DNA from 3 places in the Bradyrhizobium sp. SZCCHNS3002 genome. Region 3 is predicted to be linked to each of the others. Evidence: predicted binding sites of a transcription regulator. Region 3 holds the regulator's gene; each other region holds the start of a gene.
What was found. The regulator PhoB, encoded in region 3, activates phosphate uptake and scavenging genes when phosphate is short. The targets are predictions, from matches to a motif close to TGTCATNNANCTGTCAT.

Region 1: a site for PhoB is predicted at 4,004-4,020, ahead of QW845_RS25820 (YbhN family protein). Genes of this name have one in related genera too.
Region 2: a site for PhoB is predicted at 6,854-6,870, ahead of QW845_RS06770 (alkaline phosphatase D family protein). Genes of this name have one in related genera too.

Annotation. Positions count from the first base shown of each region.
Region 1 is NZ_JAUHHY010000013.1:173,173-182,825, reverse strand. Features, by position in the region: gene QW845_RS25835 (DUF2147 domain-containing protein) at 1-73, shown strand, start outside; gene QW845_RS25830 (DUF3551 domain-containing protein) at 251-517, shown strand; gene QW845_RS25825 (hypothetical protein) at 705-2,654, opposite strand; gene QW845_RS25820 (YbhN family protein) at 2,758-3,849, opposite strand; gene QW845_RS25815 (ferritin-like domain-containing protein) at 4,238-4,744, shown strand; gene QW845_RS25810 (hypothetical protein) at 4,811-5,245, opposite strand; gene QW845_RS25805 (hypothetical protein) at 5,294-5,884, shown strand; gene QW845_RS25800 (YdcF family protein) at 5,974-6,561, shown strand; gene QW845_RS25795 (radical SAM protein) at 6,703-7,938, opposite strand; gene QW845_RS25790 (hypothetical protein) at 7,938-8,150, opposite strand; gene QW845_RS25785 (universal stress protein) at 8,637-9,062, opposite strand; gene QW845_RS25780 (histidine phosphatase family protein) at 9,114-9,653, opposite strand, start outside.
Region 2 is NZ_JAUHHY010000002.1:504,214-513,866, forward strand. Features, by position in the region: gene QW845_RS06745 (IS481 family transposase) at 1-209, opposite strand, end outside; gene QW845_RS06750 (NAD(P)/FAD-dependent oxidoreductase) at 325-1,572, opposite strand; gene typA (translational GTPase TypA) at 1,675-3,501, opposite strand; gene QW845_RS06760 (Crp/Fnr family transcriptional regulator) at 3,862-4,623, opposite strand; gene QW845_RS06765 (response regulator) at 4,792-5,166, shown strand; gene QW845_RS06770 (alkaline phosphatase D family protein) at 5,212-6,783, opposite strand; gene QW845_RS06775 (TAXI family TRAP transporter solute-binding subunit) at 6,923-8,269, opposite strand; gene QW845_RS06780 (4a-hydroxytetrahydrobiopterin dehydratase) at 8,619-8,921, shown strand; gene QW845_RS06785 (YkvA family protein) at 9,027-9,440, shown strand; gene QW845_RS06790 (TAXI family TRAP transporter solute-binding subunit) at 9,561-9,653, opposite strand, start outside.
Region 3 is NZ_JAUHHY010000005.1:351,993-361,645, reverse strand. Features, by position in the region: gene QW845_RS13510 (nickel-dependent hydrogenase large subunit) at 1-564, opposite strand, end outside; gene QW845_RS13505 (hydrogenase small subunit) at 586-1,689, opposite strand; gene QW845_RS13500 (nickel-dependent hydrogenase large subunit) at 1,924-3,363, opposite strand; gene QW845_RS13495 (HupU protein) at 3,360-4,376, opposite strand; gene QW845_RS13490 (HoxN/HupN/NixA family nickel/cobalt transporter) at 4,400-5,497, opposite strand; gene QW845_RS13485 (trypsin-like serine protease) at 5,666-6,982, opposite strand; gene phoB (phosphate regulon transcriptional regulator PhoB) at 7,130-7,837, opposite strand; gene phoU (phosphate signaling complex protein PhoU) at 7,854-8,570, opposite strand; gene pstB (phosphate ABC transporter ATP-binding protein PstB) at 8,601-9,425, opposite strand; gene pstA (phosphate ABC transporter permease PstA) at 9,422-9,653, opposite strand, start outside.

The sequences.
Region 1 (9,653 bases), on a different contig from region 3:
GGCGACGACGGCAACAGGCCCCGCCACCAAGCAGGCGCCGCCGATGATGAAGAAGCCGGCTGCGATCAAGTAGACGGCTTCCGAACTACGACCGTCGCTCCCGGCCGACCAGGGACGCGATCTCGGACACCGCGTCGGCCAAGAACTCGATCCAGATCAAACGCGTGGTCAAGGACAAGGTCTTCATGATCATCCGAGCAGGTGACGTGCAGGCCATTGGCCGTAGCGGTCGGAATTCGACGAAGGAGCGATGCTGATGCTGCGTTGGATAATCGCGGGGAGCGCGGCCATTTCCATGATCCCGATCGCCGCTGCTCAAACCCATGATTCCAATTATCCTGTCTGCCTACAAAAGTGGGAATGGGGTGGTAGCACCTCTTTCGAATGCACCTATACATCCTGGGATCAGTGTCGAAGGGCAGGCTGGGGTCTCGCGGCCATGTGCGTGAACAACCCATATTGGGCACAACGACAATCAGGATCGCTTGGCGGTGGTCGCCGCCGACTTGCGCGCTGAGCGTTGGGACGTCGAGGGGGCGGCCCAGCTCTCCGTCCGCTCCCAACTCACCATGAGGCTCAGAGATCTCGCTGCCACACGGCCATTGTCCCTGAGCGCCCGCTCACGGAGGGCCTCCCGAAAGACGCTGTGCGGAGCGGAGCGCTTCAGGCCGTTCTTCCTCTGCGATCTCTGCCCGAATGGCCGACTACTGCCTCACCACGCCCGCGGGCGGCAGCGGCTGGCTGGTGACGTTGGGCTCGGCCGCATCGAGGTTGAGCACTTGCGCCGCAGCCGGAAAGGCGGCGTCGGCCATCGCGGCATGGCCCTCCGCCGTCGGATGCACGGCGCCGCCATAGACCGCGGACAGCACGCCCCAGCTCGCATCGTGGATGTCGGAGGGCTGCATCGCCGCCGGCAGCCCTTGCGGATAGGTCATCGCCGAGAAGTAGCTGTCGTTGGCGTCGCGGATCCAGCGCGCGCGCGGCAGATAGGGGCGATACTCGCTGGCGCCGCGGCCGCACAGCAGCGGCTCGTTGGCGGCGCTGACGATGTTCGGATCGAAGCTGGCGCCGTCGGCCGAAAAGCATTCGCGGTCGAACGGCGGATCCTGCGGCGAGCGGGCGCAGAAGCCGTGATCGGCAAACGCGGCCTGATGCGCATCGACGAAGGTCATGCGGTCGGCCTGCGGGTCGCGGCACAGGACTCCCGCGGTGCATTGCGCCAGCCCGCGCAGTGACGGCAGGAACTCGTTCTCGACGAAGCCCGCGACCTTGGCGAGCCGCTGCGGATTGGCATTGAACGACGGGTGGACCTCGAAGCCGGCCGGACCACCCGGGCAGGGCGTGCCCGGGCCGCTCAGCGCCGGGTTGCCGTAGGATGTGTAGATGACGTGCGAGAGGTCGCCGACCAGCGGCTTCAGCGCCTCGCGCAGCTTGGCAAAACCCTGCGGCAGGTCGCGCGCCAGCTCGCTGCGCGATTCCTCGACCGAGCCGATCACGCCGGAGCGCTTGAACAGCGTGCGCTCGGTGGGCGTATCGACGATGACGTCGGCGACGAGGCCGGAGAAGTTGATGTCGTTGGCGCCGATCGACAGCAGAATCAGATCGAGCTTGCGGTCCGGCTGGCGGCGCTTGGCCGCGGTCAGCGCCTCGCGCAGCTCGCCGAGCTGGCCGTTGACGCCGCCGGCGCAAGTGGCCGCAGAGCGGCCCGGCGTGCATTCGCGCGCGCGCTGACTGCCGAACAGGCCGTCGGCGATGGTAGCGCCGGTGCAGGCAAGCGGCAGGTAGGTGACCGCGACATGCGGATAGCGCACGGCGAGCGCCAGCGCCGTCCGTGTCTGGTAGCTGTAGAGCGAGCGGTGGCAGGCGGCGTTGAGCCAGACCGCGCTGTGCTTCTGCCAGTTCTGCAGCGTGTCCGGCGCCTCGCAGGCGCGGCCGCCTTTGAAGCCGGCGCGGCTCGGCCGATAATATTGCGCGGTCGGACCGCCGAGATAGGAGCGGAAGCAGAAGCCTTCGTCGGCGAGCGCGATCGGGCGGTCCGGATTGCCCTCGCCGGAGGCGATGCTGTCGCCGAGGCCGGCGATCAGGACGTCGCGGACCTGGATTCCGGTCGAGACCTGCAGCGTCCCATCCGGGCTGGCGACATCGACGGATGCCACGGTCTGCCGGCCGTAGCGGACGCGCAGGTTGACCGGCTCGGCGCAGTCGAATGTCGAGGTCTGCGGCCCGTCGCCGTCGTCGAACGACCACGCGCAGGTGGCGCCGACCGGAACCGGGCCGGTCAGGCGCACGGTGACCGGGTGGTCGATCGGCGTGAGATAGCTTTCCTTGACGTTGTCGCGCGTGCATGGCTCGTTGATGCGACCGGCGAGGTCGATGCAGAGCCGGTTGACGACGTTGCGGGCCCAGCCGCGGCCGTCGCTCTGCACCGCCAACGCCTGCTCGGCGGCGAGGATGGAGCGGTCGCGCGTGCTCTCGGTATGCAGCAGGAAGTCGCGCTCCTCCCGGAAGAGACGGAAGCGGTTGCGCACCTCCCAGTTGATCTGCAGCGGCGGCGCCGTGCCGAACTGCGCGGCGGCCTCGGTGGCGGCGAGAGGGGCAAGCAGGCCGGCCAGGACGCAGGCGGCGAGCAACGGACGATGGGGCATTCGGGTCATGCGCAAGGATTCACGTCAGCGATGGGGCGGAAATAAGAGGATCGCACGCGACTTCAACCGGCCGAGGGGCGAGCCGCTGCGTCGTCCGCGAGAGAATTGATGCTCAGCGCTGGGAGTGCCGCTTGATGCGCTGGGGAACCGCAGCGTGCGCCGTGGTCGCGGCGCGCTTGGCGGCGATCTCGTCCGACACCGCGCCCTGCAGCCGGCGCCGCTCCTGCCACGGCTTGACCACATTCAGCCAGAGTTCCCTGATGCCCATGATGGAGATCGCCGTCGCGAACGGGATCACGAAATACAGCACGCGGAAAACGAGCAGGGTGGCCAGCAACTGCTCGCGGCCGAACTGCGGCAGCGCCACCAGCATCGCGGCATCGAACACGCCGATGCTGCCGGGGGCATGGCTGGCAAAGCCGAGCAGGGTAGCGAGGATGAACACCACCGACAGCGACAGGAAATCGATCGGCGGAGCGGCGGGGACGAGGAGGTACATCGCCAGCGCGCAGAAGCCGAGGTCGACCACTCCGATCAGGATCTGCACGAGCGTGAGCTGCGCCGAGGGCAGCACCACCTTCCAACCGTTCTGGCCGAGCTGGCGCCGGTTCTTGCCGGCGGTCAGCCATCCGAGATAGGCGAAGATCGCCCCGAGGATGCCGATCGCGATCAACTGGTTCACCGCCGGGGGCAACTGGTCCATCGCGGTGGCGGCGGCCGGATGCAAGGTCATGCCGATACCGAGCACGAACAGATTGCCGAGCCAGAAGGTCAGGCCCGATAGGAAGCAGATCTTGGCGACGTCGATCGCGGACAGGCCGTAGTCGGAGTAGATCCGGAACCGGATGGCGCCGCCGGTGAACACGGTGGCGCCGATGTTGTGGCCGATCGAATAGCTGGTGAAGGCGCTCATCGCCGCGATGCGATAGGGCACGTGTTTCTTGCCAATCGTTCGCAGCGCAAAATAGTCATAGAAGGTCAGCGTGCAGAACGCGCCGACCACACACAAGGCCGCGAGCGCGATGTGACCGGGCGGGATTTCGGTGAGCGCGGTCAGGATGACGCCGGCGTCGACGCCCTTCAGCGTGCGCACGAGCGTCGTGATCGCGAAGGCGATGATCGCAAGGCTCGCTGCAATCCCCAGCCGCTTCCAGCCGATCCATTTCTTGAAGCCACGCCCAAGCGTGGTCAGCAGGCGCTGCATTCATCCTCCCGGCGGGGCGGTACTAGATCTTGGAAAAGAGGCGAAACCATTGATCGATGGGGCGGGCAATTCGTGACAGCCTGTTTCTTATGCTAAAATGCGTGGCTTGTGCAGTCCTTGACACAGGTCAGCTCCGACCCATGCGGCGCAGGTCTGTCACACTCCGGTCACATGGCTGGCCGCCCATCCGCCTCAGTTCGGTCCAACTGGTTACCCGCGGGGTTCACGGGCAAACCTGGTCCTCCGCGCCCGGTTCCGGACGGCAGGCTCGGTGACACAGGAACGACCGCCGCTGCCGCCGGTTAGCGCCCGCGAGCACAGCGAACATGGCGACCACCGGTCGGGGGCGGTACCTGCCATGTTCCCGAACCAGGAGGACGTGAAGCAAATGGGATTGTTCAAAAAGGACATCAAGACGATGAACGATCTGTTCGTTCATCAGCTGCAGGACATCTATTACGCCGAAAACCAGCTCGTCAAAGCGCTGCCCAAGATGGCGGAGAAGGCGACGGATCAGAAGCTCAAGCAGGGTTTTCTGGCCCATCTCGACGAAACCAGGACGCATGTGAAGCGGCTCGAGCAGGTGTTCGAGATGCATGGCATCGCGCCCAAGGCAGTCGACTGCCCGGCGATCGACGGCATCATCGAAGAGGCGGAGGAGGTCGCCGGCGAGGTCGCGGACAAGACCGTGCTCGACGCCGCCCTGATCAATGCCGGCCAAGCGGCCGAGCACTATGAGATCACCCGCTATGGCAGCCTGATCGCCTGGGCCAAGCAGCTCGGCCGCAGCGACTGCGCCGCCGTGCTGCAGAAGACGCTCGACGAGGAGAAGGCGACCGACATGAAGCTGACCAAGCTCGCCGAGACGAGCGTCAACCTGCGCGCCGCGAGCTGACGCTCGATCGTTGATGAGGCAAAACGCCGCGCGGGTCGCCCGCGCGGCGTCGGCGGATCGCGCCGGTCAGGTCTTGCGCAGCGCGAAGTTGGCGCCGCAGAACGCCATCAGGGCGCCGAGGCAGAGCGCGGCGAGGCCTGCCAGTACGCCCGAGGCCGACGGCACGGGGCTCGGACCGGAGATCGCCTGGCCGATGCCGGCCAGCATCAGGACGCCGACCACGACCAGGAAGTTGCGCATCCGCTGCGGGATCTCGCCCGACACCGCGCTGTGCATGATGTTGGCGATGAAGTAGCCCGAGGAGAACCCGACGGTGGCGATCAGCCACCATGCGATCGCCGATCCCGCCGGCATGAAGGCGCCGCTCTCGGTCTGCCACAGGCCGCCGAGATCGAGCCCGTAGCGGGCGCCGAGCATGTGCACCGCCAGCGCCAGCAGCACGCCGGCGGCCATCGCCCCGGCCAGGATCAAATGGCGCGGAAAATAGATCGTTTCGCTCATGCTCCGCTTGTAGGATAAGGCGCGTGCCACACGCAACAGGACCGATCCATTTCCGAGCGCACCACCACGGCCGGCGATGATACGATCCGCTACGCCTACAAGGCGTCGCTGATCGGGGCCGCGCACCAGTTCGAACTGACGGAGCAGGGCCTGTCGTGGCGGTTCGCCGGCCGTACCGGCCTGTGGCCTTACGCCGAGATCGCCGCGATCCGGCTGTCCTACCGACCGGTGTCGATGCAGGCGAAGCGTTTTCGGGCCGACGTCACCCATCGCGACGGCCGCCGCCTCGGCATCATCTCCGTCTCGTGGCAGACGGCGGCCCTGATGGCGCCGCAGAGCGAGGCCTATCGCGCCTTCATTCTCGGGTTGCATGCGCGGCTCGCCGTCAGCGGCAGCAACGCGCGGCTGACCGCGGGCCTCGGCCGCTTCACCTACGGCGCGGCGCTCGCCGCGATCGCGCTGCTCGCCGTCGCGATGGCCGGGCTTCTGGTGCGTGCGCTCGTCATCGCCGAATGGTCGGGCGCGTTGTTCCTGATCGGCTTCGCCGCGCTGTTCGCCTGGTATGTCGGCGGCTTCATCACCCGCAACAGGCCGCGCAGCTACACGTTCACGGACATTCCGGCCGCGCTGCTGCCGTGATCACGCAATCGCATCGCCGGTCACCGAATGTGATCGTGCAGATTTGGCGCACCATGCCAGACTGAGCGAGTCGCTTTCGGAGTGGGACGATGCAGGATCGCGCGCTGCGCAGGCCGGATGACGCCGAGATCGCCGCGATCAACGCGCGGCATTTCGCCGACACGCCGCTGCGGCCGGCCGATCTGCTGTTCGTGTTCGGCACCCGCGTCGACGAGGAGCTGCGTGCCGAGACGGCGGCGAAGCTATGGCAGCAGGGCTACTTCCGCCACGCCATCGTCAGCGGCGGGATCACGCCGGGCGCGGATGTTTCGGAGTGTACGCTGATCAAGGCTGCCATGGTGAGGCACGGCATTCCGGCCGAGCGCATCCTCGAAGAGCACCACGCCACGAACACCGGCGAGAACGTCGTGCTCGCGCTGCCGGTGATCGACGCCGCGCTCGGCCTCGCCAATGTCGGCAGCGTGATCTGCCTAGGCAACAGCTGGACCGCGCGACGCTACGCGATGACCCTGCAGCGGCACTGGCCCGAGGTGGAGAAGATGCTGCTGACGGTCGACGGCTTCGGCATCCCGCGCCATCTCTGGCACACCCACCCCGAATTCCGCCGCCGCGTGCTCGACGAATGGGACAAGATAGCGTCGTACAAGGCGAGGGGATTTATTGCGGAGTGGCCGTGACGTTCGAGGCTCCGTGTAAGACATGCGGGCTCGCAGGAATGGCGGGCAACGCGGCTGCAAAGCGCGGTCTTCTCTCCCCGCTTGTGTGAGTTGGAGTGGGGGCCTCAAGGGCACCAAACTCGCGACGTTCAGGGAAAACTTTCAGTTGGCGACAATTTCTTGGATATAGTCCGCTGGGTAGCCATTCTCGACGAGCAGATTGCATGCGTTCTGAAAGAAAAACAAATAGCTCTCACAATAAACAGAGGGATTGTTAAAGCCATTCTCTCTTGAAAAACGGTTCTCGATATCACCCCCCTTACAAATCCGTCTCCACCTGCACGGTTGGCATTTGGCGGAAAGTGACCTAGTCGCACATTCAATTTCATCAAATATTCCGTTCATCAAAAAATCCCGAAGTGAGGTATCACGAACATCGCATTGCGGAGTGTTACGGTACCATGGGAGAGCGGGGATATAAGAATCGGAGACGCTGGCGATCCCGTCACTGTGAATAATTAGAACTTGCCTTGTCCATTTCTTCTTTGTCAAAAAAATGCGCTGCTTGTTTGGGGGCACTGGAATATCTTCTTCGCGGACCCGGAGTTTCCGCAGGAAATCCGAGATAAAGCGAACTTCGACGCCTGGGTTATCTTCCGTCATCCATGCTTCAAAAAGCCGAAACAGCGATTCTCCATACTTGCGAGGCGTCTCTTCGCTGCCGATAAAACCATCGTCAAAGTTGCGATCAGGAAGAAGAAAACTCATCCGACGCACACCTAGCCCACGCAAGTAACGGTAGACTTCGGTATAGTCATTTCGACAATCTATGACAGAAATTGTAGATGGGCTAATATCATTCGGTAAGCAGTCTTTCGCTGCCTTCACTAATTCTTTGAGATTCTGCTCTGTCCTTTCAAAAGTAGACCTTCCTTGGTGGTCGAGTCGATAGCGGTCATGCGCTGTGCGTCCACCGTCAATACTGACTCCGACGTTTACCCGGTGCTTGGATAGAATAGACAGCCATTTGTCCGTTAGAATGGTGCCATTTGTCTGGACGCCGAAATGTACGTCCACCGTTTGCCCGAGCCGTTCCTTGAACACACAACAGATTGAGTCAAACTTTTCGGGATTGAGCATCATCGGCTCGCCGCCGTGAAAGGAAATCAAGATCTCCTTGATCTTCAACTCTCGGCAGCCAGCTACAAGCCAGTTGGCTACACAGGCAGCTGAATCGATGCTGACTACTGGAGGGCGTTGTAGTGGAGTCTTATCCCCCATATTGAAGTAGTAGCAATATGTGCAGTTAATGTTGCATCGCTCCACAACTTTGAAGACAATGTGAAGCCGATCTACTGTCAAATGCTGAGTTTGTACCAAGGCTCGTCCGAGAGCCATTAGGTTGGAGCCTTTGGTGAACTTTGATGGTAGTCACCCGATGTCTGGGAATGGAACCCCCCGTCGGACTGCCAGTAACCACCGTTGCCTTGAGCGTAGTCCTCGTTAACAGGAATGGACACCCCGCCACGACCAACCGTGAGAAGGCCATCAATGATCCCCTGGCCGATCAGTTTACGAGCGCGTTCCAATTTCTCTTTAGCATCGGACATGCCGGTCTCCCCCGTTCACCCTCATAAGTTTTGATGTGTGAGATACTCAACTATAATGAGATAGTCGGAGTCAACTGAGATTCGCCGGATGACTCCCGAGCCGGCGTTAATGCTCGCGGTTTTCAGGGGGAGATAGGCGTGACGTTTGGACTTCGGGCAGCCCGGACAGTAGTTGGGGCTGATCTGGCCATTTGCATCGAGTAATGTCGCAGTTGGATTACCCTCGACGGCTCGAGCGGGCTGCTGCTCTGCTACGTGGGCTAAGCCCGGAAAGCGAGTTTTCAGAGAATCTCAACCAAGCTGAAGGGCTCGACTAGATTGGCTCATCCAGGCCTCATGGTTCGCGGCGCCCCGCAGGACGGTGCCCTCACCGAGACGGTCTCAGAATCCTGAAGTTCGGCCAAAATTCAGTCATCTTCCCGAGGGGCGCGTCGGCGGCGTGTGTCTCGAAGGACGGCCAAGTGCTCGCCTCCACAGAGAAGCAATTCACGGCCTCACCACCAGCACCGAGCACTTCGCGTAGCGCACCACATGCCCGGCGTTGCTGCCGAGGAAGTAGGTCCGCATCGCCGGGCGGTGCGAGGTCATTACGATCAGGTCGGCCTTGACCTTGGCTGCCTCCTCGAGGATCTCGTGATAGATGCCGCCCTGGCGCACCGTATAGCTGATGCGCTCCGCCGGGATGCCGGATTCGCGCGCCACGATCGACAGCGCTTCCTCGGCGGTCTCGCGCTGCTGCGCGTCGAAATCGGCCGGGACGTATTCGGCGAGCATCACCGGCGTCATCGGCATGACGTTGAGCAGATGCACCGTGCCGCTCCAGGTCTGTGCCAACGTGGCCGCGGTGGCGATGGCGGGCTTGGCGAGGTCGGTGTCGGCCAGATCGATCGGCACCAGAATCGAGTTGAACATCGAAGGTCCTCCTCTGTCCGCCGGGATTACGCGCCGGACCGGACCTGCCTGTCAATCGACCGAGCCATGCTTGAGCAGCTTGGGCGTGACGAATCTCAGGAGACGGCCGCGGGTGAAGCTGACGTCGCCCCAATCGTCGGTGTCGAAATCGAGCACCGCCAAACCCGCGGTCGGCATGTTGCGCATCAGCTCGTGGCGGGCCTCTGAATCGCCCCCGCCGGTCAGCGCCAGCGCGAGCTCGTGCATTCCGGGATTGTGCCCGACGAGCAGGAGCTGCTTCGGATCGTGCACTGCCGCGAGGCGGATGTGATGCAGCATCTGCATCGGCTCGGCGCCGTAGAGCCCGGGAACGGTCTCGACCTGCGGGGCCGGGACACGGTCCTTCATCGCCGCAAGCGCGAGGTCCCAGGTCTGCTGTGCCCGGACCGCGGTCGAGACCAGCACCAGCTCCGGCACCGGCGGGTGGCTGGCGATGAAATCGCCGATCATGGCGGCATCCTGGTGCCCGCGCTCGTCGAGACGGCGGTCCTGGTCGCGGCCGGTCGGCGCGTCAGTCTCGGTCTTGGCGTGGCGCAGCAGCATCAATCGGCG
Region 2 (9,653 bases), on a different contig from region 3:
GCTGCGGTGCGCTCCGGACTTCGATGCGGCCGCCGCGACCGGTCCGCCAGCGTCGTATCGCCGGCGTCAGACCGCTCGATCCATTTGTAGCCGGTCTGGGGGCTGATGCCGAACCGCCGACACAGCTGCCGCCGGTTGGCTCCCTCCTGCTTGGCAAGCATCACAAACTCTCGTCGCTGGTCCATGACAGACACCTCTCGCCACGGCATCGCTCGCCCCTTTGCTTGACGAATCGAGCCAATTTTGAGGTGTCAACCATGTCTCCGAACACCTGTCAGCCATGTCCCCGGGCTGAACACTGCGCTCGCAATGACGAAGGAAGGACTAGGGCTTACGTAACGATGCCAACGCTTCCCGCGCCGCCCGCTCGCCCGAGTCTCGCGCGCCATGGGCGGTGGAGAAGAAGTCCGATGGCGTCGCTTCCCCAGCGAAGAACAGGCGGTCATCGACCGGCGCGGCGAGCACCGCGCGCTTGTCGGCATGGCCCGGCAGCGCATGCGAATAGGCGCCGCGCGCGAACGGGTCGGCACCCCAGCGCGACTCGGCGAGCGGCTTGAGACTTTTGCGGATGTCGCCGCCGAGCAGCGCGACGACGTCATCGATCGCCTGGGCCGCGAGCGCGCCCTCGCCGGCCGCTTCGATGTCGCGGGCGAAGCTGCCGCCGTAGAAGCCTTCGATGCAAGGCTGGCCGAACGGGCGCAGCTGGAAGCTGCCGACCCGCGCGGTGCTGCTGCGGCCGCGCATCCCGGAATCTTTTGGCAGGTGCTCCCAGCCGTCGAGCGCCAGCGTCACCTTGTTGTCGAGGCCGAGCGGCAGACCGGCGGCGGCTTCGACCTTGGCCGGCAATCCGGGCGTAAAGCGGATCGCCTCGTCCGCGATGAGACTGGTCGGCACGGTGACGATCACCTTGTCGGCGGTCAGCGTGCCCTGGGATGTCGCCAGACGGATCCGCTTGTCGCTGTGATCGATCCGCGTGACGTTGCAGTTCAGCGCGATTGGCAGGCCGGCACCATAGGCGGCAACCAGCGCGCCATAGCCGCGGCGGATCCGCCAGTTCAGCTCGGTGTCCTCATAGGCCTCGAAGTCGAGCAGTGACATCTGCTCGAGCTCGCAGCCGTTGAGATAGGTGCAGATCGCATCGATCATGCCGTTCCAGCGATTGCCGGGCTCGAGGCAGATGCTCGCAGGCGCATCGCGGCCGCTCTTGGCAGCATCTGCCGTGCGGGTGAAGAACGCTTCCAGCGCGCGAACAAACTCCTCGCGCTCCGCGCGGGGGAAGGCCGCCTCATAGGCCTGGTCGCGCCACGGCGGGCGCGACTTGTCGATGGCGAAGGAAAGCTGCTCGGCGATCGCGACGAAGGAATTGCGGTCGGCCGAATGCAGCCAGCCGCAGCCGAGATCGAACGTCACCTCGGGCGACGCCGTGATGGTGTGAGCGCGGCCGCCGATGCGGTTGCGCGCCTCCAGCACGATGAAGGAGACGCCCGCGTTCTTCAGCGCGTGTGCGGCGCCGAGGCCGGCCGCGCCGGCCCCGATGATGGCGATGTCGGTGGAGGGTGGAAGACTGCTCATGAACAGGGCGAATAGCGAATAGGGAGTGGCGAATAGGGACGCGGATGCTGCGGCAACATCGGAATACCCTACTCGCTATTCGCTACTCGCCATTCGCAAATCTTACGCCACCGCTTCCTTCTGCTTCTCGGCGCGCTTGCGCTCGTTCGGATCGAGGTGCTTCTTGCGCAGGCGGATCGACTTCGGCGTGATCTCCACCAGCTCGTCGTCCTCGATATAGGCAAGCGCCTTTTCCAGGGTCATCCGGATCGGCGGGGTCAGGCGGACGGCCTCGTCCTTCGAGGTGGTGCGGATGTTGGTGAGCTGCTTGCCCTTGAGGACGTTGATCTCGAGATCGTTGTCGCGGGTGTGCTCGCCGACGATCATGCCCTTGTAGACCTTCCAGCCCGGCTCGATCATCATCGGGCCGCGGTCCTCCAGCTTGAACATGGCGTAGGCCACGGCCTCGCCCTGATCGTTGGAGATCAGCACGCCGTTGCGGCGACCCTGGATCGCGCCCTTGTACGGCAGGTAGTTGTGGAACAGGCGGTTCATGATCGCCGTGCCCTTGGTGTCGGTCATCAGTTCGCCCTGATAGCCGATCAGGCCGCGGGTCGGCGCGTAGAACACCAGCCGCAGACGGTTGCCGCCGGACGGCCGCATCTCGATCAGCTCGGCCTTGCGCTCGCTCATCTTCTGCACGACGACGCCGGAATGCTCCTCGTCGACGTCGATCACGACTTCCTCGATGGGCTCCAGGGTCTGGCCGGTGGCCGGGTCCTTCTCGAACACGACGCGCGGACGGGACACGGAGAGCTCGAAGCCTTCGCGGCGCATGGTCTCGATCAGGATCGCGAGTTGCAATTCGCCGCGGCCGGACACTTCCATCGCGTCCTTGTCCTGCGATTCCACCACACGCAGCGCGACATTGCCCTCGGCCTCGCGCAGCAGGCGGTCGCGGATCAGGCGGCTGGTGACCTTGTCGCCTTCGGTGCCGGCGAGCGGCGAATTGTTGACGATGAACGACATCGACACGGTCGGCGGATCGATCGGCTGCGCCTGCAGCGGGCTCTCGACGACCGGATCGCAGAACGTATCGGCCACGGTGCCCTTGGTGAGGCCCGCGATGGCGACGATGTCGCCGGCTTCGGCGAAGTCCACCGGCTGGCGCTCGAGACCCCTGAACGCCAGGATCTTGGTGATGCGGCCGGTCTCGATCAGCTTGCCTTCACGCGACAGCACCTTGACCGCCTGGTTCGGCTTCACGGTTCCGGAGGCGATGCGGCCGGTGATGATGCGGCCGAGATAAGGGTTGGCCTCGAGAATGGTGCCGAGCAGCCGGAACGGGCCCTCTTCGACCACCGGCGGCGCCACATGCTTGATGACGAGATCGAACAGCGGCTGCATGCCGTCCTCGTGCGAGGCATCGGGCGAGGTGCCCATCCAGCCGTTCTTGCCCGACCCGTACAGGATCGGAAAATCGAGCTGCTCATCGGTGGCATCGAGGGCGGCGAACAGGTCGAACACCTCGTTGACGACTTCGGTGATGCGCGCGTCGGGCCGGTCGACCTTGTTGATGGCGACGATCGGCTTCAGGCCGAGCTTGAGCGCCTTGCCGACCACGAACTTGGTCTGCGGCATCGGGCCTTCGGCGGCATCGACCAGCACGATCACGCCGTCGACCATCGACAGGATGCGCTCGACCTCGCCGCCGAAATCGGCGTGGCCGGGGGTGTCGACGATGTTGATCTGGGTATCCTTCCACTGCACCGAGGTGCACTTGGCCAGAATGGTGATGCCGCGCTCGCGTTCCAGATCGTTCGAATCCATCGCGCGCTCAACCTGACGCTGGTTTTCGCGATAGGTACCGGATTGCTGCAGCAGCTTGTCGACCAGGGTCGTCTTGCCGTGGTCAACGTGGGCGATGATAGCGATGTTACGGAGGTTCATGGTCGGTGTCTTCTAAGCTTTCTCAAGAGCCCGTGCTCTGTCCCCGGCGGGGCGCGCGCTTTATGATAGTCGAATCAAGCTGTTAGCTTTGCGACGCGCGCTCGCGAAACTCGTTCGGCGGCAGGGGCCGGCAGCCCCAAATAGGAAGCCCGGCCAATCGACCGGGCAGACCTCGCGCGTTGCGGCGCAATATAGGCAGAAAATGCCAAAAAACAATGACTGCTTTCAGGAGCGAGGAGCAGTTTCCGGGCGGCTGGCTATTGCCTCCGCCGCCACGCGCCTCCGGCCGCGCGGAAGAAAACGCTGACGGCCGACGCGGCCGCTGCGCCCATGCGCGTAAAGTCAATGGCGCCTGCGGGCTCAGCCCGCCTCGGCCTGCTCGGTCGGATAGACACCGCGCAGGACCTCCTCGAAATGGGTCTTCACGGCCTCGTTGCACAGGCAGGAACGGCGCTTCAGCGCGTCGAAGTCCCGCACCATGAAGGCGCCGCGGCGGGTTTCGAGAATGCCCTCGGCCCTGAAGGTCTGGACAACCCGGCTGACGTAGCTGCGGCCGACGCCCAGCAGGGTGGCCAGCTGCTCATGCGTCAGCGGCACGATCGGCTCGCCATCGGTGCGGTCCATCGCGGCCACGATCCACTTCGCCGTGCGCTGCTCGATCGAATGGATCGCGTTGCAGGCGGTCGACTGGAACATCTGCGCCAGCATGCAATCGGCGTAGCGCGCGAACACGTTGCGCAGCGTCTTGGATTGCAGCTTGGCGGCCGCCAGGCGGGACAACGGCAGCCGGGCGAACGGGCCGCCGAACTTGACGACGATCCGCGTATAGGCGGGCAGGAAGCCCTCGCTGACGATCCCGCCGACGGCGCCCTCGCGGCCGACCAGGATGGTCTCGACGTCGCGACCGTCCTCATTGGGAACGAGATAGGACGTCAGCGCCGGCCCGCAGGGAAAATGCACGATCTGCACGTCGTCGCCCGGACTGTAGAGCAGCTCGTTCGGCGTTGCCGTGTCCTCGACCAGATTCGGCGAGATCAGCGCGTAGTCGGCCGGACTGAGCCGCCGCAGCAGGTTGTTGTAGGGCCGTTCCCGGCTCAGCGTGGTCACACCCTGGCTCAGCATCGTCATCCCCCGTGCGCAACGCATGTGCGTGATCCGTGCTCCTTGTGTTCACAAGTGCACCGACAGAGGAACTCTGATATGCTGCCTTGGTTCCAGGAACCCGCCAGCGCGCTCGAGAGGAGGCGCCGGCCGCGGGGTCCGTCCCTCCTCCTGGAACCCGCAGATCCCATGACCAGCTCGCAATCAGGCGTGCCCGAGTTCTATCAGCATGTGCTGGTCGTCGAAGACGACCCCATCATTGCGCTCGGATTGGAAGACACGATCACCGACCTCGGCGTTCCCGACATCAGGATCGCAGCCGACGTCGCCACCGCGCTCGCCATGATCGCCGAGCGTGTCCCGCAATTCGCACTCCTCGATGTCGGCCTGGTCCGCGAGAAGAGCTTTGCGATTGCCGAGCGGCTGGCGGCGCTCGGCATTCCCTTCGCATTCTCGACCGGTTATGGCGCCGACCGCGTGCCGGCCGCATTCGCCGACCGGCCGCGGCTGCCGAAGCCGTGCCCGACCGAGGCGCTGGAGGCCGTGCTGCGGCGACGCGATTAGTTGCCGTCGCAGCACGCGATCGTATTGCCGCCGAGCAACAAGACCTCAGCCGAGCTTCGGATCGAGCGTGGTCGACCACAGCGCGACGTCGGCGCGATCCCGCAGGGTCACGGTCATCTGGCCCGTTGCGCCTTCGATCTTGACGTGGCCGAAGAACTGCATCCCGGCCGATGGCGGCAGGTTCTGCTTGTCGAGGCCGGGCGCCTTGATGAAGCGCACCTCGGGGCCGAAGGTATTGTCGAGCTCGTTCGGACCGAACGTGCCGGCATGCAGCGGACCGGAGACGAACTCCCAGAACGGCTCGAAGTCCTGAAACTGCGCCTTGTTCGGATCGTAATAATGGGCGGCCGCGTAGTGCACGTCCGCCGTCAGCCATACCGTGTTCTGGATCGGCGCCGTCTTGATGAAGCGCAGGATCTCGGCGATCTCGAGCTCGCGGCCGCGCGCCGGGCCGTCACCCTGGGCGATGGCTTCCGAGCCCTTCTTGTTGGCCGCGTCGTCATAGACGATGATGCTGAGCGGCATGTCGGAGGCGATCACCTTCCAGGTCGCGCGCGAATTGAGCAGCGCCTGCTTCAGCCAGCGCATCTGCTCCGGCCCGATGAAGTAGGACGCCGGACCATATTTGTCCTCGAGATTGGGACCGTTGGCGCCGCGGTAGCTGCGCTCGTCGAGCACGAACACGTCGAGATGCGGGCCATAGTTGATGGTGCGATAGACGCGGCCCGGCTCGATGATGCTCTCGCGCATCGGATACATCTCGTGGAAGGCGCGCGCGGCGCGGGCCGCGAGCAGCTGGATGTTGCGCTCCTTGTAGCTCGCCGGCAGCTCCTTGGAGGCCGACCAATTGTTGGTGACCTCATGATCGTCCCACTGCACGAAGATCGGCACCTCGGCATTGAAGGCGCGAACGTTCTCGTCGAGGAAATTGTACTTGTGGGCGGCCCGGAATTCATCGAGCGTCTCGGCGACCTTGGCCTTCTCTTCCACGGTGAGGTTCTTCCACACCTTGTTGTCCGGCAGCTTCACCTCGGACTTGATCGGACCGTCGGCATAGACGGTATCGCCGGAATGCAGGAAGAAGTCCGGGCGGTGCTTCTTCATCGTCGCAAAGGTGAACATACCGCCATCATCGGGGTTGATGCCCCAGCCCTGCCCCGCCACGTCCCCGCCCCAGACGAACGAGACGTCGCGCTTGTTGCCGGGCGCGGTGAGGAAGCGGCCGGCCACAGCCTCGCTTTCGACCGCGGTATGCGACAGGTCGCGGAACTTGACGCGGTAGAAGATGTCCTGGCCGCTCGGCAGGCCATCGATCAGCATCTTGGCCGTGAAGTCGCTTTCCGGAAGCGCCGCGATCGGTGGCAGCGCCCGCGCGTCCTTGAACGATTCGGTGGTCGCCACCTCGACCAGCATCTGCGACGGCCGGTCGGCGCGCGCCCAGACCACGCCGCCATCCATGCCGACGTCGCCGGACTGCACGCCATGCGTGATCTGCGGCCGGTCGGCGGCGCGGCTCAGATAGGGCATCGCCAGCGTCGTGACGCCGGCTGCGGCGGCCGTCGACAGGAAGCGGCGGCGGGACAGGGCTGTGTGCGGTCGAGGAATGCGAAGCGTCATGCGGATCTCCTGGTCGGATCGCGCGCGGGAGCAGGCGCGAGTCACGGCCCGGCAGACCTAGGAAAGATTGATGACGCTGGAATTACAATCGCGCCCCGGCCGCCGCGTGACACGGCCGCAGCGCAAGCGTGGTCCGACCTCAGGTGCCGGCGGCACGCAACTGCGCGCCGGTTCGCTGCAGATTGGCGGGCATGCTCATCAGGATGAGCTTGCGATCGGCCACCGCGTTGTGGAACTGCTCGAGCGCGATGTTGAACGCGGTCAACGCAGCGTGCTCGATCGCACCGTCCTCGAAGAAGGTCAGCGTGTTGCGCAGGATCTCGTCGGCCTCGCTCTGCAGCAGGTCGAGCTCCTCCGTCGAATCGCTCCTGCGCGCGATGGTGATCATTTCGAGCAGGCGATCGCGCAGCGAGCTGTTGATGGTGCGTTCGTCGCGCTTGAGATAGCCGGCGAACCAGGCGCCGGCCGAGCCCATCGCCGACAGCGCCATCAGGCTCCACCAGATGTAGTCGCTGTAGCGGTCGAGGAAGGTCTTCTCCTCGCCGTCGACGAACGCCGCCGCGCCGGGATGAGCGGGGATCGCCGCGTCCTTGTCGGTGTCCGGCGTCTCGATCTTGGCGGCAAGCGGAAATTCCGACAGCAATTGCTGGCGCACCGAGAACAGCTGATGCGTAAACGTCGAGACCGTCGATTCGGCGAGGCCCTTGCGTGCCACGATGTGGTGATTGAAGCTGATCGTCTTCACTTCATCTTCGGGGCGATCGGGCGCCCCGCCGAACGCGCCGGCCGGAATCTCGGTAGCCTCGTATTCAGGATGGTTCTGTGCGATGGCGGCGGCGGAATCGATGGCCAGGAAGGTCGGAGGCCCGCCTTCCTTGGTGGCGGCGGCGATCGCATCCGTCGTGATCTTGCTGTTGATGGGACCGGCCGCCAGATAGACATCCGCCCTCTGGCTTCGGACCGCTTCGGCGGCCTCGGTTATCGGGAACTGGACGATCTCGACCTTGCTGGCGTCGACGCCATACTGGCGCAGGATGACCTTCAGCAGGTTCGCGTTCGCCGGCGTCCGGCCGATGATGCCGACCTTGTGGCCCGCGAGCTGCGAGATCTTCGTGATCTTGGCGCCGCCTTTGCGGTTCTTGCCCTTGCCGGACGAGGGCACCCAGAGGACGACGACGTTCTTGCGCAGCGTCGCCACCGCCTGTGCGTTCTTTGGGACCTCCAGGTCACCCCGCACGATGGCAAGATCCACCTTGGTGGCGGCCAGCGCCTGCGCGCTCTCGGCGGCGCCCTCGGTCGGAACCGGCCGCAGCCTGACGGAGGCGTGCGACTGGGAAAAGGCCTGGGTCAGGGCCTGGACGACCTTCAGGTCGTCGCTGTTGGGCGGACCGACCGCGATCTTGAGCACCACGGGACGCATCGCAAAATAGTAGGCACCCGTCAAAGCGCCGACGACCGCGAGGATCCCGGCGATGACGATGAACACGGCAGGGCGCATCCGTGAGCGCTGCGCTGGCGTGGTCTGAGTATCGACCAGATCCCGTCCTCCGGTGGTCCCAGGCCCGGGCGATGCCACAGGCGGCTTCGTCTGGCCACGTCGTCCTTCGATAGAGCTGAACTGTAGCAAATTTCTTGTCCGCCCGGGGTGACATCTGCGTCATGGTTACCACCGCACCAGCCACCGGGGGATCGGGACAGGTCCGAGCCCCTCCGGCAACGGCCTGTGACAAGGCTCTGATCGGGCGGACCCCGGCGCGATCCGGCTGGAGGTAGACCCCGCAATCGCCCGGATGTTGCCACGTGTCCGGTCGATTGCACCACGAGAGGAGATCGAGATGCCGCAACGATTGTCGGCGGAGGCACGCGCCACTGCCTTGCGGGAGCTTCCCGGCTGGTCCGAGGCGGTGGGCCGTGAGGCCATCGCCCGCACGTTCACATTCACAGACTTCAACGAAGCCTTCGGCTTCATGACCCGCGTCGCCCTGGTCGCCGAAAAGGCTGACCATCATCCCGAGTGGCGCAACGTCTACCGCACCGTCGAGGTGGTCCTCACGACCCATGACGCCGGCGGCGTGACCCTGCGCGACATCGAGCTCGCCAAGGCGATGAACGCGATCGCCGCGACGATGCGCGGCTGAGGCCTTGGCGACGACGGTACGCGCCTTGCGGCCGGCGTCGCCATCACCACATCCGAGGGCGAGGACCGCGCCCCCGGCGCCGTCTGGAACCGGAGATCGGACATCATGTCGGATGCGACCGACTACAGCGTTGGCTTCGAGCCCGCGGAGCGGCTGGCCCGGGATCGCGAGACCCTTCGCCGTCGTTTCTGGATCAAGTTCAAGAAGGTTGTCGCGCGGTTGCCATTCGCCGAGGAGCTGCTTGCGGCGTATTACTGCGCCTTCGACAAGGAGACACCCCGGCACGTACAGGTCGCCCTGCTCGGCGCCATCGCCTACTTCGTCGTGCCGTTCGACTTCATGCCTGACGTGCTGCCCATCCTCGGCTTCACCGACGACGCGGCGGTGCTCGCCACCGCCATCCGCATGGTCGCCTCGAACATCACGCCCGACCATCATGCCGCCGCCCGCGCCGTACTCGCGCGGCTGGCGGCAGACAAGAACGCTGACGTCGCGAAGGACGGCGAGACGATCGGCTGACGACGGCTCCGGCCGGGCAAGCCGGGCGCCCGCAGTCAGCGCCTCGGAAGGGCGCAAAAGCAAAAAGCCCCGCATCCGCGGGGCTTTTCTCTTGATGGGACGTCGTCGAACGCTCCGAGCTCAGCGCTGGCCGCGCGCCTGGGCGCGGGCGCTGCCGGTCTTCTCGGCCTCCCAGGCCTGGTACTGCTTGAACAGCGCCTCGCGGTCGGCCTG
Region 3 (9,653 bases):
GCTGCCCCAATAGCCGTTCTTGAACGGACCGAGCTGGCCGGACTCGACGAACTTCTTGAGACGGGTCTGCAGGTCCCTGAAATAGCCGGGCGACGACAGCGGCCAGCTCGAGATCGACTGCGCCAAGGTTGACGTCGCCTTTGGATCGGCCGAGAGCGCCGAGACCACGTCGACCCAGTCCAATGCGTGCAGATGATAGAAGTGCACGACGTGGTCGTGCACCTGCAGCGCAAGCTGCATGAGGTTACGAATGGAGTTGGCATTCTCCGGAATGGTGATGCCGAGCGCGTTCTCGACCGCGCGCACCGATGTGAGCGCGTGCGTTCCGGTGCAGACGCCGCAGATCCGCTCGGTGAAGGCCCAGGCGTCGCGCGGATCGCGGTTCCTGAGGATCACCTCGATACCGCGCCACATCGTGCCGGTGGAGACCGCATTGCGGATCACGTTGTCGGAATCGACGTTGACCTCGACCCGCATGTGTCCCTCGATGCGGGTGACCGGATCGACGACGATGCGCTTGCCGGAATTGTCGAGATTGAAGCCGTTGGGAGTCTGGATGCCCATCGTTGCCTGTCCTGAATTCGATCAATGATCTTGCTTGGCGTTTTCCTTGGCGTCGTCGCGTTTGGTCGCGAGACGCTTGACCGCCGTGACCGCCGCATGCGCTGCGACCGCCGCACCTACCGTGCCCGCGGCCACCATGCCGACCTGGTCGGCGTTGTGCTCGATGCCGAACTGCTTGATGTTGGTGAGGCGGTCGTAGAACGAGCCCTTGTCCCAGAAGCCGTCCTCCGAGCAGCCGATGCAGCCATGACCCGACTGGATCGGGAACGATACGCCGCCATTCCATCGCACCGTCGAGCAGGCGTTGTAGGTGGTGGGGCCCTTGCAGCCCATCTTGTAGAGGCAGTAGCCCTTGCGCGCCGCCTCGTCGTCCCACTCCTCGACGAACTGGCCGGCGTCGAAATGCGGCCGGCGATAGCACTTGTCGTGGATGCGCTGTGAGTAGAACATCTTCGGCCGGCCCTGGCGGTCGAGCTCTGGCAGCTTGCCGAAGGTGGTGATGAAGGTAACGACGCCGGTCATGACCTCGGCGATCGGCGGGCAGCCCGGCACCTTGATGATCGGCTTGTTGGTGATGACCTTGTCGATCGGCGTCGCCTGCGTCGGATTCGGCTTCGCCGCCTGCACGCAGCCCCAGGAGGCGCAAGCGCCCCAGGCGATGATCGCCATCGCGTCCTCGGCCATCATCTTCAGCTTCTCGACGAACGGCTTGCCGCCGTCGATGCAGAACATGCCACCTTCGTTCAGCGGCGGATTGCCCTCGACCGCGAGAATGTACTGTCCCTTGTACTTCGCGCGCGTCTCTTCGAGGATGGCCTCGGCCTGGTGGCCGGCCGCCGCCATGATGGTGTCGTCATAGTCGAGCGAGATCATCGACAGCACGGCATCCTTCACCAGCGGATGCGCCGAGCGGATGAAGCTCTCCGAGCAGCAGGTGCATTCGAGCCCGTGCATCCAGATGACCGGCGTGCGCGGCTTGGTCTCCAGCGCATTGGCGATGCGGCTCGCCGCGACCGGCCCGAGCCCGAGGCTCGTCGCCGTCAGGCTGCAGAATTTGTGAAAGCTGCGCCGCGTGATGCCCTGACGCCGGATGACGCTGTAAAAAGTTTCCGTTGCCGCGCCCATGAGTCCTCCCCCTGATATCGCGTTGGCGATCGTGTGATCGCGTTCTGGCGAGAAGGACAGCAAGATGCGGGCCAGCATCATCCCTGGATTTGAATCATAATGATTCCAGATGCTTGAAGCAGTGAGGCCGCAGCGGCTAAGGCTTCGACAGCGGATCGCGCGCGATAATCGGAAATCACGCGCTTTGCACCGACAAGCTTGTTTCCGCTTGCTGCCTACCTGTGTGCAGCGCGCTCAATGCGCCGTGCAGACCATGCACGGATCGAACGACCGCACGACGTGCTGGATGCCGACCGCACGAGCGCCGGCATCGCCGACCTCGGTGCCGACCAGCGCCTGTTCGAGCGGACCGGCTATCCCATCCGCGTCGCGCGGAGAGAAATTCCAGCTGGTCGGCGCGATGATCTGATAGCGCTCGATGCGGCCGGAGCGCACCGCGAGCCAGTGGCCCAGGCTGCCGCGCGCAGCTTCCACGAGCCCGACGAAATTGCCGTCGGCCGTACTGGCGCTGTTGTCGCAGAACGGCTCGTTGAGACGCAGTGCCTTGATCCAATGCTCGATCGCCAGCGCGAGGCGCGCGGTCTCGATCAGCCGGGCGATGACACGATTGCGGACATTGCTGCGACCGCCCGCGAGCAGCGCGGAGATCAACGGCTGACCGTCGATGGCCTGCCTTGCGAGAGCGCCGACCTCGACCGGTTCTCCCGCAAGCCGCGGCGCCTTGCACCAACTATAGGCGTCGGGCTTGTCGGCGTCGGGCTCGGTCCGGCTCTCGGCCGGATCGAGCGAGGTCGCACGCATCCAGGCGTGCGACACGTCCTCCGTGATCCGATTCGACGGCAGCGCTTCGGTCGTTCCATCGCGGGTGCGAAGCCCGGCGCGGAAGTGCGCACTGTCAGACTCGTGATAAGCGCCGAAACTCATCAGCAGGCCGGAGCCCGGGCCAAGATGCGCCAGATCGAGCGCGTCGGCGATGCGCAGGAAATGCGCGAAGTCGCCGGCGCGGCCCTCGCGCCAACGGTCGAGCTCGTCCGACGTCGACAAGGCGAGCACATTCTCCAGCCTGTCGGCAAACACGGCGCGTTCAAGAAAACCGCGAAACGACGCCGCGATCGCGTTGAGGCGCACGCGCTCGCCGAGCTCGATCGCGCGCGTGGTCCCGCCCGGCTGGAAGGCAAGACTGTGCGGCCATTTGCCGGCGATCAGGCCCATGATCTCGAGCAGCCGCGCGCGCGCCGGCAACGCTTCGCGAGCCGCGCTGCCCTTCGTCGCCGCGAAACGCTCGGCCGCAGCCGAATGCCAAGCGTGCGCGACGTAGGCGTCGCGGGCGAAGTCCGGCATGAAGAAGATGTAGAAATGCGTCAGATGGTCCGCCGCGTTCTCGGCCGCATGGGCAATGTTGGCCGCGAGGATGCCGTTTGGCGCTGCCGCAATGCCCATGGCCTGGCGCAACGCGGCGGCGGCGGCGATCGATTGCGACACCGAGCAGATGCCGCAGATTCGCGGTGCGATCACCAGCGCGTCCAGCGGCGGCCGCCCCTCCAGGATCTGCTCGAAGCCGCGATAGAGCGGCGCCGTCACTTCCGCCCTGGTGACGCGGCCGCTCTCGATATCGAGCCTGACCTCGAGGTCGCCTTCGACACGATTGAACGGCCCGACCGTGATCCGCGTCATGGACGGCGCTTGTCACTGGCCCGGCCCGGCGGCACCACGACGTGATCCGCCGTCGCATTGACCCGTACGCGGCGCGGCGTGGCCGATTTCGACAGCGCGGCGAGCGCCACGAACCAGGCTTTCGGCATGTCGGTCGGAAGGCCTACGGGAATGCCCGCGAGCTTCGCCGTCTCCAGATAGTTCTGCGTGCTCTCGAAGCCCGGCGAGGTGCAGGCGATGCAGGCGTACCCGCCCTTGGTGCAGGAGCCGCCGCCATTCCAGGAGCGCTGATTGCAATCGCCGACCGCCTGCGTCGCCCGGCAGCCGAGATGCTCCATCAGGCAGCCGCGCTCGGACATCGTCTCAGCGCTCGCCTTGAACTCGTAGAACTCGTTGCGCGAGCAGCCGTGATGAGCCAGGTGATTGGCGATGAAGGTCGGACGGCCGACTGCGTCGAGGCCGTCTGCCGTCAGATCGCCCGAGGTGAGCGCCAGCAGGCTTTCCATCATCCAGCCCGGATGCGGCGCGCAGCCTGCGACGTTGATCACCGGCAGCCCGCGTTTCGAGCGGAATCCCGCGCCGAGCGCGCCGCCGATGTCACTGCCCTCGAACTGCAATCCGACCGCGTCGGTCGGGTTGATGCCGGCAGCAGGAATGCCGCCATAGGCCGCGCAGCTGCCGACGGCGACGACGTAGTCGGCCAGCGGCGCCAGATCGAGCAGCCAGTGATAGATCGAGCGGTTGGTGCCGGCGAGCATGTTGAAGCGGCCGCTCAGATGCGGCCCGCGTGCGACCGAGCCTTCGAGCACCAGCAGATCGAGCCGCTCGCGGCCGTCGCGGATCGCCTCCAACAGTTCGACGACTTCGTCCCCGGTCTCTTCGCTGACAGAGGGATGCCAGATCAGGTCAATGCCGGACTGGCGCAACTCGTCGAACCAGCCGGACGCACCGCTTTCCAGGATCGACATCGTGCAGCCGCCGCAGCTCGCGCCCTGCAGCCACAGCATCCTGGTCATTTCGTCCGAGCCGGCCATCATCCGTACCCGCGCGCTCGATCCTATTTCGTCCTCGGGTTTAGCGCCCCGGCGCGAACGCTGGCAAGCTCCTCACCCGGCGCATCCTCGGAACCGCCCGGACGGCGGCCAAGCAGCATGGCACCCGCCCAGATCAGGCCGAACAGTCCGATGGCGACGATCCCGAGGTTGGCGAGATCATCGCCCAGCGCAGTGACGACCTCGGCCCATCCGCCGGTGAAGCCAAGCCGGGGCGTCAGCAGCGCGACCGCCTCGACGCCGCCGATCACCAGCGCGATCGCGACCGAGGCGCCGGTAATGACCAGATTGTAGCGCCGCTTACGCGCGGGATCCGTGAGCGCCCAGCGATAGGCGCCAGCCATCAGCATGCTGTCGGCGGTGTCGACGGTGGCCATCGCCGCCGCGAACAGCGCCGGGAATACCAGCACATGCGCCAGGCTCGCCCCGCGCGCCGCCTCGGTCGCCGACAGGCTGAGCAGCCCGATTTCGCTGGCGGTGTCGAAGCCGAGGCCGAACAGGAAGCCGAGCGGGTACATGTGCCAGGCGCGGGACACGACGCGGAGCACCGGCCGCAGCAGACGAATGAGCAGGCCCCGCCCGGCGCTACCGGCGGCATCCATGTCGGAATGGGGGTGGGATGGGCGGCGCCAGAGGTTCACGAACAGCACCAGATTCGCGAAGGCGATCAGCAGCAGGAAGCCTGCGGAGACCGAGGTGCCGATGGTGCCGCCGATCGCACGGATGGCGCTGTCCTCACTCAAGAGATCTGCGCCGGCCACCAGGCTCACCACGATGGTGGCGATGACGACGACGCTGGAATGGCCGAGCGCAAAATAGAGGCCGGCGGCGCGCGGGGCGCGACCGTCCTGCACGAGCTTCCGCACCACATTGTCGATCGCCGCGATGTGGTCCGCATCGACGGCATGGCGCAGTCCGAGCAGCCAGGCCAGCATCGCGGTGCCGACGATGGCGGGCCGGTCGGCGTAGAGCGCGAATGCCCAGGCCCAGGCCACCGCATTGGCCGCGACCAGCCCAGCGACGAGCGCAACGGTCCTGCCGGGCTGCGACCGCCACCACAGCAGCCGCGGGGCACGAGGATGATCAATTGGAACAATCGTCATACTCGAACTATAGCAAGAGCCAGGCCAGTTCGGTAAAGCCCCGCTGCAGGCGAAAGCTACAGGAAAAAATCGGCTGCACTTGCCGGATCGCCCGCTCGCTTGGCAACCCGCTATCCAGTCGCGCACAGATCGTGACCAGCGGCGGGACCTCTCTCGTCCCCTCCCCCTTCACCGCGCCGAGGCACTCTGCGCCGCAATCTCGCGCCGCACGACGGCCTCGAACTGGCTTGCGGGCGCGGCGAACATCAGCCGGGTCTCCTCGTGGAACGCCGAGAAGATGCCGACAACGGTCGGCTGCCCGCCGACCTCGGCCAGGATCGGCGAGCCCGAATAGCCGAAATTGGCGAGGCAATGCACCGTCAGCAGCCGGGCATCGCTGGTCATGCCGGCGCTGCAATTGCGCTGGCCGGTCGGCGAATAGCGCCGCTCCTGGCCGTAGCCGATCTCGGAAATGGCGCCAGCCTTGGTCGCAGCCTGCAATTCCTCGCGCGTCAGCGCCTTGACCGCGACCGGCTTCGACGGCAGCGCATCCTTCAGCACGATCAGCGCCCAATCGGCGGGCGAGCGGTCGAGCGACCATCTGTCGTGCCGGGTCGGGACGAAGTCCGGCGCCACGATCAGCTTGTCGGCGACCGACGATGCCGCCGGCGTGCCCCTGTTCATGCCGGCCAGGAAGCGGACATTGCCGGGGCTGACCTGCGCGACGCCGTTGAACACGCAATGCGCGGCGGTGAGCACGACGCGCGGCGCGACCAGAGTGCCGGTGCACCAGCCGCCGGTCGAGTATTGCGCGACGGTGACGACGCCGATCGACGACGCCGGCCACGAGGTGGGATCGACGACCTCGCCGATGTGGCGGTCGAGCCCGAGCAGTTGCTCCGGACGCGGAGCGGCGACGCCCGCCTCCGCCGATTCCGGCTTCGGCCGCCAGGCCGCAATGGCGCTCTGGGCCTGGACGCGCTGCGGCTCGGTCAGCTTGACCCTCTGCACGTCGCGGCCGGCCGATCGCACGCCGCTGCGACCCGCCATCACCAGCCAGGCGTAGCCCTGCACGACGTCCTGCTTCACGCCGCGACCGTCGAGCAGCATCAGGCCCAGCATGTATTGCGACTGGGCGAAGCCCTGCGCTGCCGCGCGGCTGAACCAGCGGCCGGCTTCGCCATAATTGCTCGCGACACCTTCGCCGTTGACATAGGCGATGCCGAGATAATGCTGGGCGACGGCGAGGCCCTGATCGGCGGCCTTGCGATACCACGCCAGCGCCTCGGCGGGGTTGCGCGGTTGGCCCCAGCCGAAGGCCTCCATGAAGCCGACGTCGAACTGCGCCCGCGCATCGCCCTTGGCGGCCAGCGGCAGCAGGCGGCGCATCGCCGCGGCGTGCTGTCCGTTTCCCGCCGCGGCGACCGCGTCTTCGAGCTCGGCGGCCGCGGCGCCCGCCGCGCTGCCGAGCAGCACGGCTAGAGATATGATGATGGTCTTGATCAAGGGCGTCCGCTGGGACCGAAACATCGTGACGGGCCACGAAGCAGACACGATCAAGACGGCGGCGGCGTGGCGGAAAGCGGACCACGATCTCCTCAATCGGGCTCCCTCGCGCCTCACACCTGCTTCGTCCTCACGCCCGATCGCCCCTTACACCTGCTCGCTCTTGGCGAAGCGATCATCGAGCGCATAGCCGGCGCCGCGCACGGTGCGGATCGGGTCCTGCTCGCGGCCCGGATTGAGCAGCTTGCGCAGGCGGCCGATATGGACGTCGACCGTGCGCTCGTCGATATAGATGTCGCGGCCCCAGACGCTGTCGAGCAGCTGCTCACGGCTGAACACGCGGCCGGGATGCTCCAGGAAAAACTCGAGCAGGCGGTATTCGGTCGGGCCGAGATCGATCGGCCGTCCCGAGCGCGCCACGCGGCGCTTCTCGCGGTCGAGCTCGATGTCGCCATAGGACAGCACGGTCGCCAGCCGCTCCGGGCTCGCCCGCCGCAGCAGGCCCTTCACGCGCGCCAGCAGCTCGGGCACCGAGAACGGCTTGACGATGTAGTCGTCGGCGCCGGTCGCGAGGCCGCGCACGCGCTCGCTCTCCTCGCCGCGCGCGGTGAGCATGATGATCGGCAATTGCCGGGTCTCGGACCGCGCCCGCAGGCGGCGGCACAGCTCGATGCCGGACAGGCCCGGCAGCATCCAGTCGAGCACGACGAGATCGGGAACGCGCTCCTTCAGCCGTGTGTCGGCCTCGTCTCCGCGCGCCACCGTCTCGACCTCGTAGCCTTCGGCCTCGAGGTTGTAGCGCAGGAGCGTCGTCAGCGCCTCCTCGTCCTCCACCACCAGAATTCGGGCGCCCATGTCAGAACCGTCTCTCTCAGTTGCCGGGGATCGTCGATGCGAAGCTCGTCATGTCGCCCTTCGGGCGCTTGTCCATGATCTGCTGGCCTTCGATCATATAGAAGACGGTCTCCGCGATGTTGGTCGCGTGATCGCCGATGCGCTCGATGTTCTTGGCGCAGAACATCAGATGGATGCAGAACGAGATGTTGCGCGGATCCTCCATCATGTAGGTCAGGAGTTCGCGGAACAGCGAGGTGCAGATGGCGTCGACCTCCTCGTCGCCCTTCCACACCGTCATCGCCGCCGGCAGGTCGTGCGCGGCATAGGCGTCCAGCACCGTCTTGACCTGCGACTGCACCAGGTCGGTCATGTGCTCGAGCCCGCGGATCAGCTTGAGCGGATGGAAGTCGCTCTCCAGCGCCGCGACGCGCTTGCCGATGTTCTTGGCGAGATCGCCGATGCGCTCCAGATCGGTGGCGACCCGCATCGCACCGACGATCTCGCGCAGGTCGACCGCCATCGGCTGTCGCCGGGCGATGGTAAGAACGGCGCGCTCCTCGATGATGCGCTGCAGCTTGTCGACCTCGGCGTCGGTGGCGACCACCTTCTGGCCGAGTGCGATGTCGCGCCGCACCAGCGCATCGACGGAATCGACGATCAGACGCTCGGCGAGGCCGCCCATTTCCGACACCAGCCGGGTGAGATCCTGCAGATCGCTGTCGAACGCCTTGGCGGTATGTTCACTGGCCATGATGATCTCCTGAAGTCAATGTCGTCGGCGTCAGCCGAACCGGCCGGTGATGTAATCCTGGGTCCGCCGATCGCTCGGCGAGGTGAAGATCTTGCTGGTGTCGTCGAACTCGATCAGCTCGCCGAGATACATGAAGGCGGTCTTGTCGGAGACGCGCGCCGCCTGCTGCATGTTATGCGTCACGATGGCGATCGTATAGTTTTCGGCGAGCTCCTGGATCAGCTCCTCGACCTTGGCGGTCGAGATCGGATCGAGCGCCGAGCACGGCTCGTCGAACAGGATCACCTCCGGCCGGACCGCCACGGTGCGCGCAATGCACAGCCGCTGCTGCTGGCCGCCTGACAGCGACAGGCCCGAAGCGTTGAGCTTGTCCTTGACCTCGTTCCACAACGCGCCGCCGCGCAGTGCCTTCTCGACCCGGTCGTCCATCTCCGACTTGGAGATCTTCTCATACAGCCGGATGCCGAAGGCGATGTTCTCGTAGATCGTCATCGGGAACGGCGTCGGCTTCTGGAACACCATGCCGACCCGGGCCCGCAGCAGGTTGAGGTCGAGCTTGGGATCGAGGATGTTGGTGTTGTCCAGCATGAGCTGGCCCACGGCGCGCTGGCCCGGGTAGAGATCGTACATCCGGTTGAAGATGCGCAGCAGGGTCGACTTGCCGCAGCCGGACGGGCCGATGAACGCGGTGACGCGGTTGGTCCCCAGCGACAGGTTGATGTTCTTCAGCGCGTGGTGATCGCCGTAATAGAAGTTCAGGTTGCGCGCGGTCACCTTGGCGGGGGCTTCCGGCAAAACCTTGCCGTTCAGCGCGGCGGGATTGGGCTGGCTGACGGATACGGACAGGTCGGTCATTTTGCGTTCCTCTCGGCGCCGAGAATGCGTGCACTGACATTCAGGGCGAGCACGGCCAGAGTGATCAGAAGGGCTCCGCTCCAGGCCAGCTGCTTCCAATAGGCATAGGGGCTCTGGACGAAGTTGTTGATGGTGACGGGCAGGTTGGCCATCGTCTTGGAGAGGTTGAGGCTCCAGAACTGGTTCGACAGCGCGGTGAACAGCAAGGGCGCGGTCTCGCCGGCGACG